2 regions of the Paenibacillus sp. D9 genome follow, and region 1 is predicted to be linked to the other one. Evidence: riboswitches for the same ligand, from Rfam matches in the RefSeq annotation. Region 1 holds a riboswitch; the other holds the start of a gene.

Region 1 (7,255 bases):
TATTCCGGGAGGTAAGGTAGGGAAGTTACTTTTGGAGAAGAACTGGCAAAGATGGGAAGTTGAAGTTGGCAGTGACTTGTCATCTAAGTATTATGTTGAATCAATCTCTGACAGTATCAATGGATTTCGTATACTGCTTTCCGATGCAAATGATGAATCTAAAAGAGTAGAGGTACTATTCGAGGATTCAGTACGTGCGTACAGAAGTACAGATGAAAGTTTTAGTACGATAAATAATCTTGATGGGCGATACGGCACAGAGTTCTTTAGTGACAATACCTTCTTCAAGGTGACTAATTCGGAATACATTCATTGGCTATCACTACAGTCATATGGGATTGCTGAATCAGAAACTTTCTTTCACTTTTCTTTTTTAGCGGTTGATTCTATTGTGGATGTAATTGCCGCATACGAACCGAAGGCTTCAAAATTATAGAGCTTTATGAGGCTGTTTCTAAGCTAACCGCTTTATTTTTTGGTGGGGCTACCCAGTGTGTCGAATAAAGGCATCATTCAGCCAATAATACATCTAATCTATGTTCATGCATGTATATAAATTTCATGAGTCTGTTGTGCGTGCGTCAATGCTTTACTTTTGCACCCTAAATAGCGCTATGACGATACATTCACCTTTGGTGAGTTTACACAAAATTCTTTACAGACCTGTTGGTCACTAGTTGACAACTTCCCCCACCCGACTTATAGTCATACCAAGATATCCACTAGGGGCGCCCGCACGGGCTGAGATAAAGCGTAAGCTTTGGTCCCTTCGAACCTGATCTGGGTCATGCCAGCGTAGGAAAGTGGTCGAACATGCCTTTTATTTGGCCTGTGCCTCTTTTCGCCGCTTCCAGACCGGAGGCGGCTTTTTGCCGTCCTTCGGCGGGAGGCGGCGGAGAAATAGGCGCAACCAATCTGCTTGCCGCAATCTGCCGATGAAGGCGGAAGCGGCCAGTAGAGTGTCCCGGACAGCCTGCGTTTTTCGTGCAGACCATCGGGAACTAAAGGCATGACCGGCATTTCCAAGCGTGCAGCCCCCTGGCGGATATCATCATCCGTTAAGGGGGCTTTTGATTATCCATGGCCATACATACCGAGCCGCTGCCGGGCAGCCGCAAAGTCTACATGCAGGGAAGCCGGGAGGATATCATGGTTCCGATGAGGGAAATCGCGCTGTCGGACAGCGAGGTGCGGGGAGTTTCCATCCCGAATGAGCCTCTGCGAATCTATGACGCAAGCGGTCCTTACACGGACACCGATTACGAGGCAGATGTCGCGAGAGGCTTGCCGCTCATGCGAAGGAGCTGGATCGCAGAACGGGCGGATACGGAGGAATACGAGGGCCGAATCGTCCTTCCCGAGGACAACGGCTTCTCCGACGCAGTCAAGGCGGCCGCAAGGGGAGCGGATATTTTCCCGCCATCCGGCAGGCTGCCGCGGAGAGCCCTGACTGGGAAAAATGTCACCCAATTGCATTACGCAAGGCAGGGCATCGTGACTCCCGAGATGGAGTTCATCGCCTTGAGGGAAGGGATGGAAGCTGAATTCGTACGCTCCGAGGTCGCGGCGGGAAGAGCGGTCATTCCGGCCAACGTCAACCATCCCGAGAGCGAGCCGATGATCATCGGGCGGCATTTCCACGTGAAGATCAACGCCAACATCGGCAACTCCGCCGTGACCTCCTCGATCGAGGAGGAGGTGGAGAAGATGACGTGGGCGACCCGCTGGGGGGCCGATACGATCATGGATTTGTCCACCGGCAAGAACATCCATACAACGAGGGAATGGATCATCCGCAACTCCCCGGTTCCGGTCGGGACCGTGCCGATCTATCAGGCGCTGGAGAAGGTGAACGGCAAGGCGGAGGACCTCAACTGGGAGGTGTTCCGCGATACGCTGATCGAGCAGGCGGAGCAGGGAGTCGATTATTTCACCATCCATGCCGGCGTGCTGCTCCGATATGTGCCGCTGACCGCGAAGCGCGTTACGGGCATCGTCAGCCGGGGAGGCTCCATCATGGCCGCCTGGTGCCTCGTCCACCATAGGGAGAACTTCCTGTACACGCATTTCGAGGATATCTGCGAAATCATGAAAGCTTACGACGTGACCTTCTCGCTGGGCGACGGGCTGAGGCCGGGATCGATCGCGGACGCCAACGACGAGGCGCAGTTCGCGGAGCTGGACACGCTCGGCGAGCTGACCAAGATTGCCTGGAAGCATGATGTGCAGGTCATGATCGAAGGTCCGGGCCATGTTCCGATGCATCTGATCAAGGAAAATATGGACCGCCAGCTCGCGGTCTGCGACGAGGCTCCCTTCTACACGCTCGGTCCGCTCACGACGGACATCGCGCCGGGCTACGACCATATCACAAGCGCGATCGGGGCGGCGATGATCGGCTGGTTCGGTACGGCGATGCTTTGTTATGTGACGCCCAAGGAGCATCTGGGGCTGCCGAACCGGGAGGATGTGAAGGAAGGCGTCATCACCTACAAGATCGCCGCCCACGCCGCCGATCTCGCCAAGGGCCATCCGCAGGCGCGAAAGCGCGACGACGCTCTGTCCAAGGCCAGATTCGAATTCCGCTGGCGCGACCAGTTCCATCTGTCGCTCGATCCCGAGCGGGCTATGAGCTACCACGACGAGACGCTCCCTGCGGAAGGCGCCAAGAGCGCTCATTTCTGCTCCATGTGCGGGCCGAAGTTCTGCAGCATGAGGATCACGCAGGACATTCGGGATTACGCGGAGAGGGAAGGGCTGGACACGGCGGAGGCGATCGAGGCGGGCATGAAGGAGCAGGCGGAGGCGTTCAAGGCCGGAGGCGGCAGCATCTATGCTTGAGCAGGCGGCAACAAGCCGATCCGAGGCGCAAGAAGCCATTCAGGAACGGTATTCCAGGCAAATCCGCTTTGCTCCCATCGGTTGGAAAGGACAGCGGCGGATCGGCCAGGCCGTCGTGCTTGTCGCCGGTACCGGCTCGCTCGGAGCTTCGCTGGCGCAGCATATGGCCCGGGCCGGGGTAGGCGAGCTGCGGCTTGCCGACCGCGACTACGTGGAATTCAGCAATCTGCAGCGCCAGATGCTGTTCGACGAAGAGGATGCCCGGCTGGCGCTTCCCAAGGCGGAGGCCGCCGCGCGGAAGCTGAGACGGATCAACGGCATGGTGGAAGTCAAGGCGTTTGCCGCCGATTTCACGGCCCCCGGCGTGCTGGAGAAGATCGCGTGCGGCTGCGATCTGGTGCTGGACGGTACGGACAATGCCGCGGCCAGGCTTGTGCTGAGCGAATACGGCTTCCGTGCCGGCATTCCTTTCCTGTACGGCGGCGTCGCCGGGGCGGCCGGAATGAGCGCTCCGCTCATTCCCGGCGCGACCTGCTGCCTGCGCTGCCTGATCGGCGGCGAGGAGGAGCAGGACAGCGGGCAGACCTGCGAGACGGCGGGCATGATCTCGCCGGCCGTGGAGATGGTCGCGGCGCTGCAGGCGGCTGAAGCGCTCAAATGGCTGGCAGGCGATAGGGAAGGTATGCGCCGGACGCTCGTCTCCGCCTCTGTGTGGCCATACGCGATGCGCGAAACGAAGCTGCCCGGACCGTCAAGGCTCTGTTCGATCTGCGGCAACGCAAGAGCGGTGCAGGAACGGAGGGGGGGAGGGACACGTCCGGGAACGCAGGATGCTTGGCGGGAGGATGAAGAAGCGGAGTCTCTATGGGGAACAGGTCGAGAGCTCCTTCCGAAAGCAGCCTCGGAAGCAGCCTCGGAAGCAGCCGGAAGCACCCGCCGCCAGAACATAGCCGTTCTGTGCGGCCGCGATTCGTTCCAGCTGCAGCTGGAGCCTGCCGAACCCGGAACGTATGAGAAAAGGCTGGAGAGGCTGGGCTGCCGGCTGACGCTAAATCCTTATCTGCTGCGGGCAGCGCTCCCGGACAACGGGAAGCTTGTCGTGTTTCCGGACGGCAGAGTGCTTGCGCAAGGCGCGGCGGACCCTGACACGGCTTGGGAATGGTGTCGGCATTATTTGGGCGCGGATGCGCCGGAGAGAGAGGCCAAGGATGAAGAAGCTTGAGTTCAGCCTGTACGTCATTACGGGCGAGGGCTGCCATCCCGGAAGAAGGCTGGAGGATGTCATGCGGGAGACGCTTGAGGGGGGAGCCGATATCCTGCAGCTGCGGGACAAAAAAGCTTCGCTGCGGGAGCTGGGAGAGAAAGCGGGCCTGCTGCGCAGGCTTACGAGGGAGTACGGAGTGCCGTTCATCGTGAACGACCATCCCCTGCTCGCGCTTGAATCCGATGCCGACGGCGTCCATCTCGGCCAGGACGATCTGTCCATCGCGGATGCGAGGGAGCTGCTCGGTCCGGAACGGATCGTCGGAATCAGCACCCACAGCCTGGAGCAGGCCTTGAAGGCCGAGACGGCCGGCGCCGACTATATCGGAGTCGGGCCGGTGTATCCGACGGCAACCAAGCCGGGCCGGGCGGCGGTCACGTTGGAATACGTCCGCCAGGCTGCGCGGCATGTTCGCATTCCATGGACGGCAATCGGCGGCATCCATCCCGGCAATGCAGGCGAGGTGCTCGCCGCAGGGGCGAGGAGATTGTGCGCCGTCTCCGCGGTTGTCGGCAGCTCCGATCCCGCAGCTGTCTGCCGGGAGCTGCGGAGCCTGATCGCTGCCGCAAGCGAGGCTGCAACCGGTCGGACCGACTCATCCGAGGCTGGTTCCCGACCGGGCCATCCGCTTCGCCTCACATTGAACGGCAAGGAAATCTTTACGCATTCATCGACTCTGCAGGAGCTGGTCGAATTTCACGGCCTGTCCGGCCAGAGAATTGTCGCCGAAGCGGATGGAATCATCCTGGCGCGCGGAAATTGGAGCCGCCATCGGCTGGCGGATGGAATGCAGATCGAGCTGGTCCACTTTGTAGGGGGAGGCTGAGTGATGGAAGATCAAATGGGGGTTCAAGCTGAGCCGCGAACAGAGGCTCGAACAGAGGCTCAGACAGAGGCTCAGACAGAGGCTCAGACAGAGGCTCAATCAGAGACTCAAACAGTGGCTCGAACAGAGGCTCAGACAGATGCTTTGGTCGTAGTTCAAACAGAGCCTCGAACGGGTTGTCCAACCGCTGTCGATTCGAAGCTTCAGCCTGAGCTGGAGCTGGGCCGGGATGTCTGGACAGTGGGCGGGACAAGGCTCTCTTCGCGATTCTTCCTCGGAACGGGCCGTTTCCCGAGCCCGGCCGTCATGCAGCAGGCGCTCCGGGCAAGCGGTGCGGAGGTCATTACGTTCGCCGTCCGCCGCGTCAACCTGGAGCAGCTTGAAGACGATTCGATCCTGCAGCATCTGCCCGAAGAAAAGCGGATCTACCTCCCCAATACGTCGGGCGCAGGCAATGCGGACGAGGCGGTGAGGATCGCGCGCCTGGCCAGAGCGGCAGGGCTCGGCAGCTGGATCAAGGTGGAGATCAGCGCCGATTCCCGCACGCTGCTGCCCGACCCGCTGGAGACTCTGCGAGCGACGGAAAGGCTTGTCGCCGAAGGCTTTACGGTGCTGCCTTACACCTCCGACGACCCCATCCTCTGCCGGAGACTGGCCGAAGCCGGAGCGGCGGCCGTCATGCCGGGCGGCGCACCGATCGGAACCGGGCTCGGCATCCTGAACCCGTACAACCTCGGACTGATCGCGGAGGAATCGCCGGTCCCCGTCATCGTGGACGCCGGAATCGGCTCGGCGAAGGACGCCGCTCAGGCGATGGAGCTGGGGGCATCGGCCGTGCTGGCCAATACGCCGGTGGCGCGGGCGGCTGATCCGGTGGCGATGGCCGAAGCGATGGCGCTCGCGATCCGCGCCGGCCGGCTGGCCAGGCTGGCCGGCCGCATCCCCGCGCTTCCCTATGCTTCTGCGAGCAGTACGGAAGCCGGCGCTCTGTACACGCGCCAAGCCGATCGCTCGGGAGCGTGGAGGCTGTGAAGGAAAGGGTGCTTATCCTCGGAGGCGGCATCATCGGGCTGAGCTGCGCTTACGAGGCGGCCAGAGGCGGAGGCCGCGAGGTGACCATCATTGAAAAGGGCGGCTTCGGCGGCCAGGCAACGGGAGCGGCGGCGGGCATGCTGGCACCGTTCTCGGAAAATGCCGACCAGCCGGACGCTTTCTTCCATCTTTGCGCCGGCAGCCTGCTCCGTTACCCGGATTGGACGGCAGCAATCGAGGAAGCCAGCGGCATGAAGGCCGGGCTCAAGCGCACCGGCAGCGTCGGCGTCGCTTATCATGAAGCGGATCTGCTCCCGCTGCGCTCGAGACTGGACTGGCAGCGGGCGGCCGGCAGCGGAGCCGAGCTGCTGAGCGCCGCCGAGCTCGCCCGTATGGAGCCGCTTCTCGCGCGGGGAGCGGCGGGCGGCATCTACACGCCGTCCGAAGCCCATGTCGAGGCTCCCCGCCTCGCTGCAGCGCTGGCCGAGGCTTGCAGGCTGGCCGGGATCAGGATGATAGGCGGAGCCGGCAGCCTGCGGGAGCTTGCTTTGCGGACATCCGGTTCCGGGGAGCGGTCCGTCGCTCTCTCGACCGATTATTCCGGAGAGCACGAGGCGGACAGGCTGTTGATCTGTACCGGAGCCTGGTCCGGGGAATTCGAGGTGATGTTCGGCTTGCCGGAGTCCATTCATCCGATTCGCGGTCAGATCTGCGCTTTCGACGTGCCCGACGGAGCGGTCAGGCATATGGTGTTTTCGAGTCAGGCCTATTGGGTCGGCAAATCGGGGAACGCCCTCGTATGCGGAGCTTCCGAAGATGTTGCCGGATTCGACGCCTCGGTCACGGAGAAGGGAATCGGGCGGCTGGAGCGGTGGAGCAGCCGGATATTCCCTTTCCTGGAAGGCGCGCGACCAAAGCTGCGCTGGGCCGGGCTGAGGCCGGCCACACGCGACGGGCGTCCAATGATCGGCGCCTTGAGCGATCATCCCCAGGTCATCGTGGCGGCCGGCCATTACCGAAACGGCATACTGCTTGCACCTGCGACCGCTGCGGCCGTAGGGGAGCTGCTGGATGGAACGAAGCCGGAATGGATCGCCTCCTTCTCCCCGGAACGATTCGCGGCAGCGGCCAGAGGCGGCGCGGAGACTGGCCGAAACCTTCCGATGAGGGAGGAATTCCTTTGCTAGAGACTGCTGTCGGGCAAGGCGACGGGCTGCGGGGAGGCGGCATCCGGAAAGTGCTGACGATCGCAGGCTCGGATTCCGGTGGAGGCGCGGGCATTCAAGCGGATC
Region 2 (7,255 bases), 1.3 Mb from region 1:
GGCGGCCGCCGAGGCCGTCGAGCGCGTAGTTCTCCATGAGCGTCCTTGCCCGGCTGCTGCGCTCCGGTTCCCGCAGCGATCGCGGCAAGGAGTAGGCGAGCTCGTCGAGGACGGAGTCCGTCACGAGCTGGAACTCGGGATTTTGGAAGCTCAGCGCGGCATGCTTGGCCATATCCCCGGGCTTTTTCAGGCTTTGGACCGGAATGCCGGGAATGTACAGGCTTCCCTTGGTCTTGATCAGCTTCATGATGGCGAGCAGCAGCGTGCTCTTGCCGGCTCCGTTGACGCCGGTGACGGCGATCCAGTCGCCGGCGTTCACTGCGAGCGGGCCGGTCCGCACCTTGGGCCGGCCGCCCCGCCATCCTTCCAGACCGTCCAGCTCGAGCAGCAGCTCGGCGGAACGGACGCCAGACGACGGAGCGGTCGCTGCGGGGCGGATGGCGGCATTCCGATCGTAGTCCTCCCAGAAGCCGGGGTACCAGATGCCGTATTCCCGCAGCAGATCCCGGTGCTCCCGGAACACGAGGCGAGGAGAGCCGTCGGCCTGGATGCTTCCGTCGGGTCCGAATACAATGACCCGGTCCATATCTTCCGCGATGCCGGCAATCTTGTGCTCGACGATGATGACGGTCCGCCCGCCCCAGACGGAGCGGAGCGAGCTCCATACCTGCCGCGTGCCCTCCTCGTCCAGGAGGGCGGTAGGCTCGTCGAGCAGCAGAGCATCGGGCTCCATGGCGATCATGGCCGCGATGGCAAGCCGCTGCTTCATTCCTTGGGACATGCCGGCTACCGGGAAATGGGGGTCTGCCAGGCACAGGCCGACAGCCTCGAGACAGCGAGAGATGCGGGCCGGCATTTCCTCGCGCGCAATGCCCGCGTTCTCCAGCGCGAAGGCGATTTCTTCGTCGGCATACGGCATGCAGAACTGGGAATCCGGATCCTGGAACACATAGCCCGGCCGGGCGGGAACAAGGCAGCAGTCCGCCTTCATCGGGATGCGGATGGCCGCCGGCACCAGGCCGCCGAGCACCTGCAGCAGCGTCGACTTCCCGCAGCCGCTCGGTCCGAGCAGCAGCACCTTCTGGCCGCGTTCGATGGTCAGGCTCAGCCCTTTGAAGAGGAGCGGAGTGTCTTCTCCGGGATATCGGAGCCGCAGGTTCTCTACGCGCGCCGCAGGCCCGGCATGTTGGACGGGCGCCATCGGCCGTTTCGCTGCAGGCACAGCCTCGTCGGCATGACGCTGCCGTTCGGTGCCGGTTCCGGAGGCATTCATAGAGGGCAAGCGGCCGCTCCCGATGGCGGGAGCGAGAGCTGCAAGCGGCGTCGAAGCCGCGCCGATCTCCCCGCCGTTCGTCGGAGTGTGGCTGCGAATGCAGCCTTTTAGGATGACGTCTGCAGCTTTCATCGCCTTATCCGAGAGCCTCGTAATCCTTGGCCGATGCCGGGCGGATGAGGCTCAGCACGCCGGTGCGCTCCAGCGCCTTGGCCAGCGCCCAGGCGAACAGGCCGGCGATGACGACGCTGCCGAGCAGACGCATGGAGACGAACAAGGTGTAGTTCCAGGCGGTCATTTTATCGATGTAGCTGTAATGCGCGTCGATGAAGATGGAGACGACGGCGGAGCCCAGGGACGCAAGGACCGTCACGATCGGACCTGCCTTCCGGTACAGGAAGGCGGCGAAGATGATTTCGGCTCCGAGACCCTGCAGCACTCCATAGACGAGCGTCGAGGCTCCCCACGATCCGCCCATGAACGCTTCCAGCGCGGCCGCGGCCGTCTCGGCGAGCAGCGCGGCCCCGGGCTTGCGGATCAGGAGGAAGGCGAAGGTGCCGGCCATGAACCACATGCCGTAGCTGAGCTGCTCCGCATGCAGGCCGAGCGGCTTGAGAATGTCGTACATCGGATTCCAGATGCGGTAGATGATGCCGAAAACGACGGCTACGACAAGCGTGACGAGAATGTCGGCGAGCGTCAGTCCTTTTGGACGGTCGGCATTGGGCATGGCGGTGGACATAAGAAATCAGACTCCCTCTCAAGGAAAATTGGAATGTTCCCCACAGATGGCTGCTGACCCGGCCCGACCTCCTCCGGGGGCATAGGAAAAGCCCGCCGGAAGCCGGCGGGCAGAGGGAATAAAGGCATATCCGCGCAGGATGGGCGCAAGCCCGGCGGCGCGGTGCATTCTCTCTACGCTGGCATTACCCAGATCAGATCAATGGTCAGCGGCATACGGCCGCAGTCTCAGCCCGACTTCATCGAGCCCCCATGCATGCTATGGAAATTGTCCTTACTATAACGTGAAAATCGGGAAGCGGCAAGAGGGATTATGGCCGGCGGTCAGCGGGGAGCGATATTTTCCGCGAGCAGCTCGCCCATCGGCGACCAGTCCGGCTCCGGGGGGCGGGTCGGGCTGGACACGGGCAGCAGCGGGAACAGAAGCTCCGCGATGCGGTACGCCTCCTCCAGGTGGGGGTAGCCCGACAGGATGAACCTGTCGATGCCGAGCGCGGCGTACTCCTTCAGGCGAAGCGCCACCGATTCGGGATCGCCGACGAGCGCGGTGCCGACGCCGCCGCGCACGCGGCCGATGCCGGTCCACAGGTTGGGAGCGATCTCGTCCTGCCCTTCGCTGTCGCGGACCAGCTGTGTCATGCGGCGCTGCCCGACCGAATCGAACCGGTCCAGCACGGCCTGCGCGCTCCGGGCGTCCTCCTCGCTGACATGGCGGATGAGCCGGCGGGCTGCGGCCCAGGCTTCCTCCGCCGTCTCCCGGACGATGATCTGCACCCGCAGGCCGATGTCGACCTGCCTGCCGAGAGCCTGGGCGCGGGAGCGGACGTCGGCGATTTTGGCCGCAACCATCTCCGGCGTTTCGGCCCAGGTCAGATAGGTGTCGATATGCTTGGCGGCGACGGCATGGCCGGCTTCCGAGGAGGCTCCGATATAGAGCGGCGGCGACTTGCGGCCGAAGGGAGGGTATTGGAGCCGGGCCCCTTCCACCTGGATATGCCTGCCGCGGAAGGTGACCTCCTCGCCGGCCATCAGGCGATGCCATACTTGCAGGAACTCGTCGGTAGCCTCGTACCGGTCGGCGTGGCTCAGAAAAATGCCGTCACCCCGCATTTCATGCGGATCTCCGCCGGTGACGACGTTCACGAGCAGCCTGCCCGAGGAGAGCCTCTCGAACGTAGCGGCCATGCGGGCGGCGATCGTCACCGAGACGCCTGCCGGGCGGACCGCCACGAGAAAACGCAGGCGCTCCGTGGCGGTCATGAGCGCGGATGCGACGACCCAGCCGTCCTCGCAGGCATGGCCTGTCGGCACGAGCATGCCGGTATAGCCGAGCCTGTCGACGGCCTGGGCGATTTGCCGGAAATAAGGCAAGTCGGTTATTTTGGCGCCTTGCGTCGTGCCCAAGTAGCGCCCGTCTCCCATTGTAGGGAGGTACCAGAATAGTTCCATGATGTCTCCTCCTGCATTATTGTCCGATTTGCCTGATGTCGAATTTATGAACGGGAAGCACCCGGCAGGCTGGCAACCTAGGAATGGAATAGCTCCCGTCTTTCCGTCTGAACGATGAATCTAAGGACGGTACGGCTCCTGCCTGGAGGACGGGCCTCCCAGCGGCATGGCTTCCGCTCGTCCGGTGCGCCCTTGCCGGGCTGCGCCTGACGGCGCCCCGTCCGCGATGCGCCCGATCAGCCATTCGCGGAGCTCGGCGAACTCCCGGCTGGATCGCAGCGGAGCCTTTCCTTCCGCATGCAGAGGATTGGCGAAGTCCTCGACGATCCTTCCCGGAGACGGATGCAGGAGCAGGATGCGCCGGCCGAGCAGCAGCGCTTCGTCGACATCATGCGTGATGAAAAGAATGCATTTGCCCGTTTTCCTCCAGATCTCGCCGACATGAGTCTGCATGGACTCGCGCGTCAGGGCGTCCAGCGCGCTGAACGGCTCATCCATGAGGATGATGCTGGGGTCGGCGGCCAGCGTGCGGGCGATGGCGGCCCGCTGTTTCATGCCTCCCGACAGCTGGTGGGGATACATGGACGCTGCGGAGGCAAGGCCGACCAGCTCCAGATAGGCTTGTGCCTTGCGGCGGCGCTCGGCTTTGGGCATGCCGGCCATTTTCAGGCCGAACTCGACATTGCGGGCAACGGAAAGCCACGGGAACAGGTTGGCATGCTGGAAGACGACGCCGACCTTGGTGTCCGGAGCGGAATGCTGTGCTCCGTCAATGACGATGCGTCCCTCCGACGGCTGGATATACCCTGCGATCAGGTTCAGCAGGGAGGACTTGCCGCATCCGGACGGACCGAGGACACAGATGAATTCATCTCCCGCCAGCTCCAGGCCGATGTCCTGCAGCACGGAAGGGGCAGTCGGTGAAGCCGGGCCGTAGCGAAGGGAGATATGCTCCAGACGGATGCGGCCCGCAGCGGCTTCGCCGGGCGGCGGCACAGGCACGGATGCGGCGCCCGTTCGTTGGGCTGTCACGGTCATGGCGGATCCTCCTTAAGGACGGTAATGGCATGCGGGCGATACGCCCGCCTCAGGCCGTTACTTCAAATAAAGATCGCTTCGGATCGCTTCCTGGAACGTCTTCAGGCCGGGCGCGGATTTGATCGACTTCTGCTCGACGAGGAAATCGGCCGTTTCCTTCAGCAGCGCCCCGAAGGCGCCGGGCTTGTCGGGCGTGCCCATATACTCGGGAAGAGTCTGCTCGGAGGCGTCCAGCACGGTGATCTGCTTCATCGCCGTCAGCGTCTCTTCCGGGGACAGGCCGAGCTCCTTGGCGAGCAGGCCGGACGCTTCCTCGGCATGGTCCCGGTAATACTTGGTCCCCTCGTCGAGCACCTCGATGTAGCCTTTGACGGCTTCCGGATACTTGGAGGCGAACTCCTTGCTCACGACGCCGAATTCTCCGGTAATGCCGCCTCCGGCCGCCACTTCCTTGGAGGTGACGATGACCTTGCCGCCGTCCGCGATCAGCTTGGACTGCACGGGCTGCCAGATGTAGGCTCCGTCGATGTCGCCCCTCTGCCACGCTGCGGCCATTTCGGGGGCGGGCATGTCGATGATCTTGATTCCCGACGGATCGATGTTCTTCTGCTTCAAGGCGGAGAGCAGGCTGAAATGGGAAGTAGAGCTGAATGTGGTGGCGATCGTCTTGCCCTTCAGATCCTCCAGGCTGCCGATGCCTGCGGAAGTCTTCACGACGAGCGCCTCGCTCTCGCCGATGATGTCGTGGATGTAATAGATCTCGTCGGGCAGTCCCTGCGCGATGCCGGAAGCTCCCGGCGGCGTGCCGACCATGCCGAAGTCGATGCTGCCGCCCGCCATGGCAGTGTTGACGTCGCGGCCGGCGTCGAACTTCAGCCACGAGACTTTGACGCCGGGAAATTTCTTCTCGGCCAGTCCGAGAGCTTTGGCCATCAGCTCGCCGTTCGGGCTGACCTGATAGCCGATCCGGATTTCCTTGGGCAGGCCGGAGCTTCCGCCGCCTTGGTCTGAGCTTCCTTCGCTGGATGAGCCGCATGCCGTGAGCGCAAGCAGGAGAAGCGCGAGGGAAAGGGCATAGAGAAATCCGCGTCCTTGTCGGCGGAATCCGGTGGAATGGGAAAGTCTGTTCATAGGATGGAGCCTCCTGATCTGATCGGGGAATGGGGAGCTTGGAAAAGAGAGGGGGACGGTCGGCTGAACGGGTTGGGAAGCTGTCAGCCCCGAGCCCACGGCGATGCCTTGCGGATCAGCAGCCGGAGAGAGGAATCGATGATGATCGCGATGATTCCCATGAGAATGATGCCGGCATAGATGATGTCGCTGCGAAGATATTTGCTGGCGTCCAGCACCATCCAGCCCATGCCGGAGATGGCCGCGACCATCTCCGCGGCGACAAGCGTGGAGTAGGTGACGCCCACGGCGGTACGCAGGCCGGTCAGCACATCGGGAAGGCAGGACGGCAGGATGACGTAGGCGTACAGTCTCCAGCCGCGCGCGCCCAGGGAGCGGGCGCCGTTGATGCGCTCCGCCGGCACCTGGCGGCTGCTGTGGACGGCGGCGATGAACAGAGGCGAGAAGCCGCTCAGGAAGAGCAGGACGATCTTGGACTCGTCGGCGATGCCGAACCAGAGCACGAGCAGCGAGTAGTAAGCGAGCGGGGGAAGAGGGCGGTAGAATTCGACGAACGGATCGAATACGGCCCTCAGCCAGCGGTTGCGTCCGCACAGGATTCCGAGCGGCACGGCCGTGACGGCCGCCAGCGCGATGGCGATCAGAATCCGGCGCAGGCTCGCTCCGACATGGGCGGCGAGCGACGAGTCCTTGTAGCCGTGCTGCGCGATATCCGCGAAGGCGGCCCAGACGTCGGCGGGCGGCGGCAGAAACAGCGGACTGACCCAGCCGAAGCGTCCGGACAGCCACCAGAGCAGGAGGACGGCCAGGACGGAGCCGGCCGAGACGGCTGCCGGCAGCAAGCGGGACTCGGCGCGGCTGCGCCTTGCTTCCCTTTTGTTCGCGGCGGATGGGGCTATGGCCATGAGAGATGCTCCTTTCTGCAAGGAATGGGGCGCCGAAGCGCTAGACGGACGGCCTGCCGGGGAACAAGTCCGCCCGGCGAAGCGGCTTCCGGCGCCGGCGCATGGAGAAATCAGGCGCCGGGCACGATGGAATTGCAGGATGAGATAGGCTGAAACGCAAAAAAATCAATCCCTTAGCTGCGAGGATTGATGCTTCCGTTGGTCGGATCGAATCAGGGATATTCGGTTGGAACTCCTTGCCGTTGCCGTGCCGGTGATGACGACGGTGCATCCGCCAGTTCAAGCAGCGCGTCGAGCACTTCGGAGCGGAGCCGAGGCTCCAGCGGGGCGAGATGGAACAGCTCGCAGAAGAACAGTCCGTCCGCAGCCAGCCGGGCGATCGTAGCCAAGGCGGGGGAGCGGCTTTCGGAGACGATCCGGCTCTGCCAAGCCTCGTACCTTTCCCTCATGGGAGCCAGCAGGGCGGGGTTGCCGGAAGCGGCTGCCAGAACGGCGGCGCTCGTCTCCAGGTCTTCGGAGCTTGTCTGGAAGCTCTGGGTCAGATAGGCATGCGTCCATGGATGGGATCCGCAGCCTTCCACAGCCCTGGCCTCCGTCTGGGTTTCGAAGCGGTCCAGGAAATCGTCCAGCGTCGCCTGGATGAGCGCTTCCTTGGTGGGGAAGTGGTACAGGAGGCCTCCCTTGCTGATGCCCGCCTCGCGGGCGACGGCGTCCAAGG

Evidence for each region. Region 1 has a riboswitch for thiamine pyrophosphate ahead of thiC (phosphomethylpyrimidine synthase ThiC). Riboswitches for the same ligand answer to the same signal wherever they lie in the genome.
Region 2: it holds a riboswitch for thiamine pyrophosphate, as region 1 does, so the genes downstream of both, VE23_RS18480 (ECF transporter S component) here and thiC (phosphomethylpyrimidine synthase ThiC) in region 1, are expected to answer to the same signal.

What each region holds. Positions count from the first base shown of each region.
Region 1 is NZ_JZEJ01000001.1:5,448,501-5,455,755, forward strand. Features, by position in the region: gene VE23_RS24360 (hypothetical protein) at 1-436, shown strand, start outside; TPP riboswitch at 715-819, shown strand; gene thiC (phosphomethylpyrimidine synthase ThiC) at 1,081-2,841, shown strand; gene VE23_RS24370 (ThiF family adenylyltransferase) at 2,834-4,063, shown strand; gene thiE (thiamine phosphate synthase) at 4,050-4,931, shown strand; gene VE23_RS24380 (thiazole synthase) at 5,172-5,963, shown strand; gene thiO (glycine oxidase ThiO) at 5,960-7,150, shown strand; gene thiD (bifunctional hydroxymethylpyrimidine kinase/phosphomethylpyrimidine kinase) at 7,144-7,255, shown strand, end outside.
Region 2 is NZ_JZEJ01000001.1:4,109,929-4,117,183, forward strand. Features, by position in the region: gene VE23_RS18475 (ABC transporter ATP-binding protein) at 1-1,405, opposite strand, end outside; gene VE23_RS18480 (ECF transporter S component) at 1,410-2,015, opposite strand; TPP riboswitch at 2,169-2,278, opposite strand; gene ssuD (FMNH2-dependent alkanesulfonate monooxygenase) at 2,339-3,463, opposite strand; gene VE23_RS18490 (ABC transporter ATP-binding protein) at 3,584-4,501, opposite strand; gene VE23_RS18495 (taurine ABC transporter substrate-binding protein) at 4,559-5,632, opposite strand; gene VE23_RS18500 (ABC transporter permease subunit) at 5,716-6,537, opposite strand; gene VE23_RS18505 (TetR/AcrR family transcriptional regulator) at 6,750-7,255, opposite strand, start outside.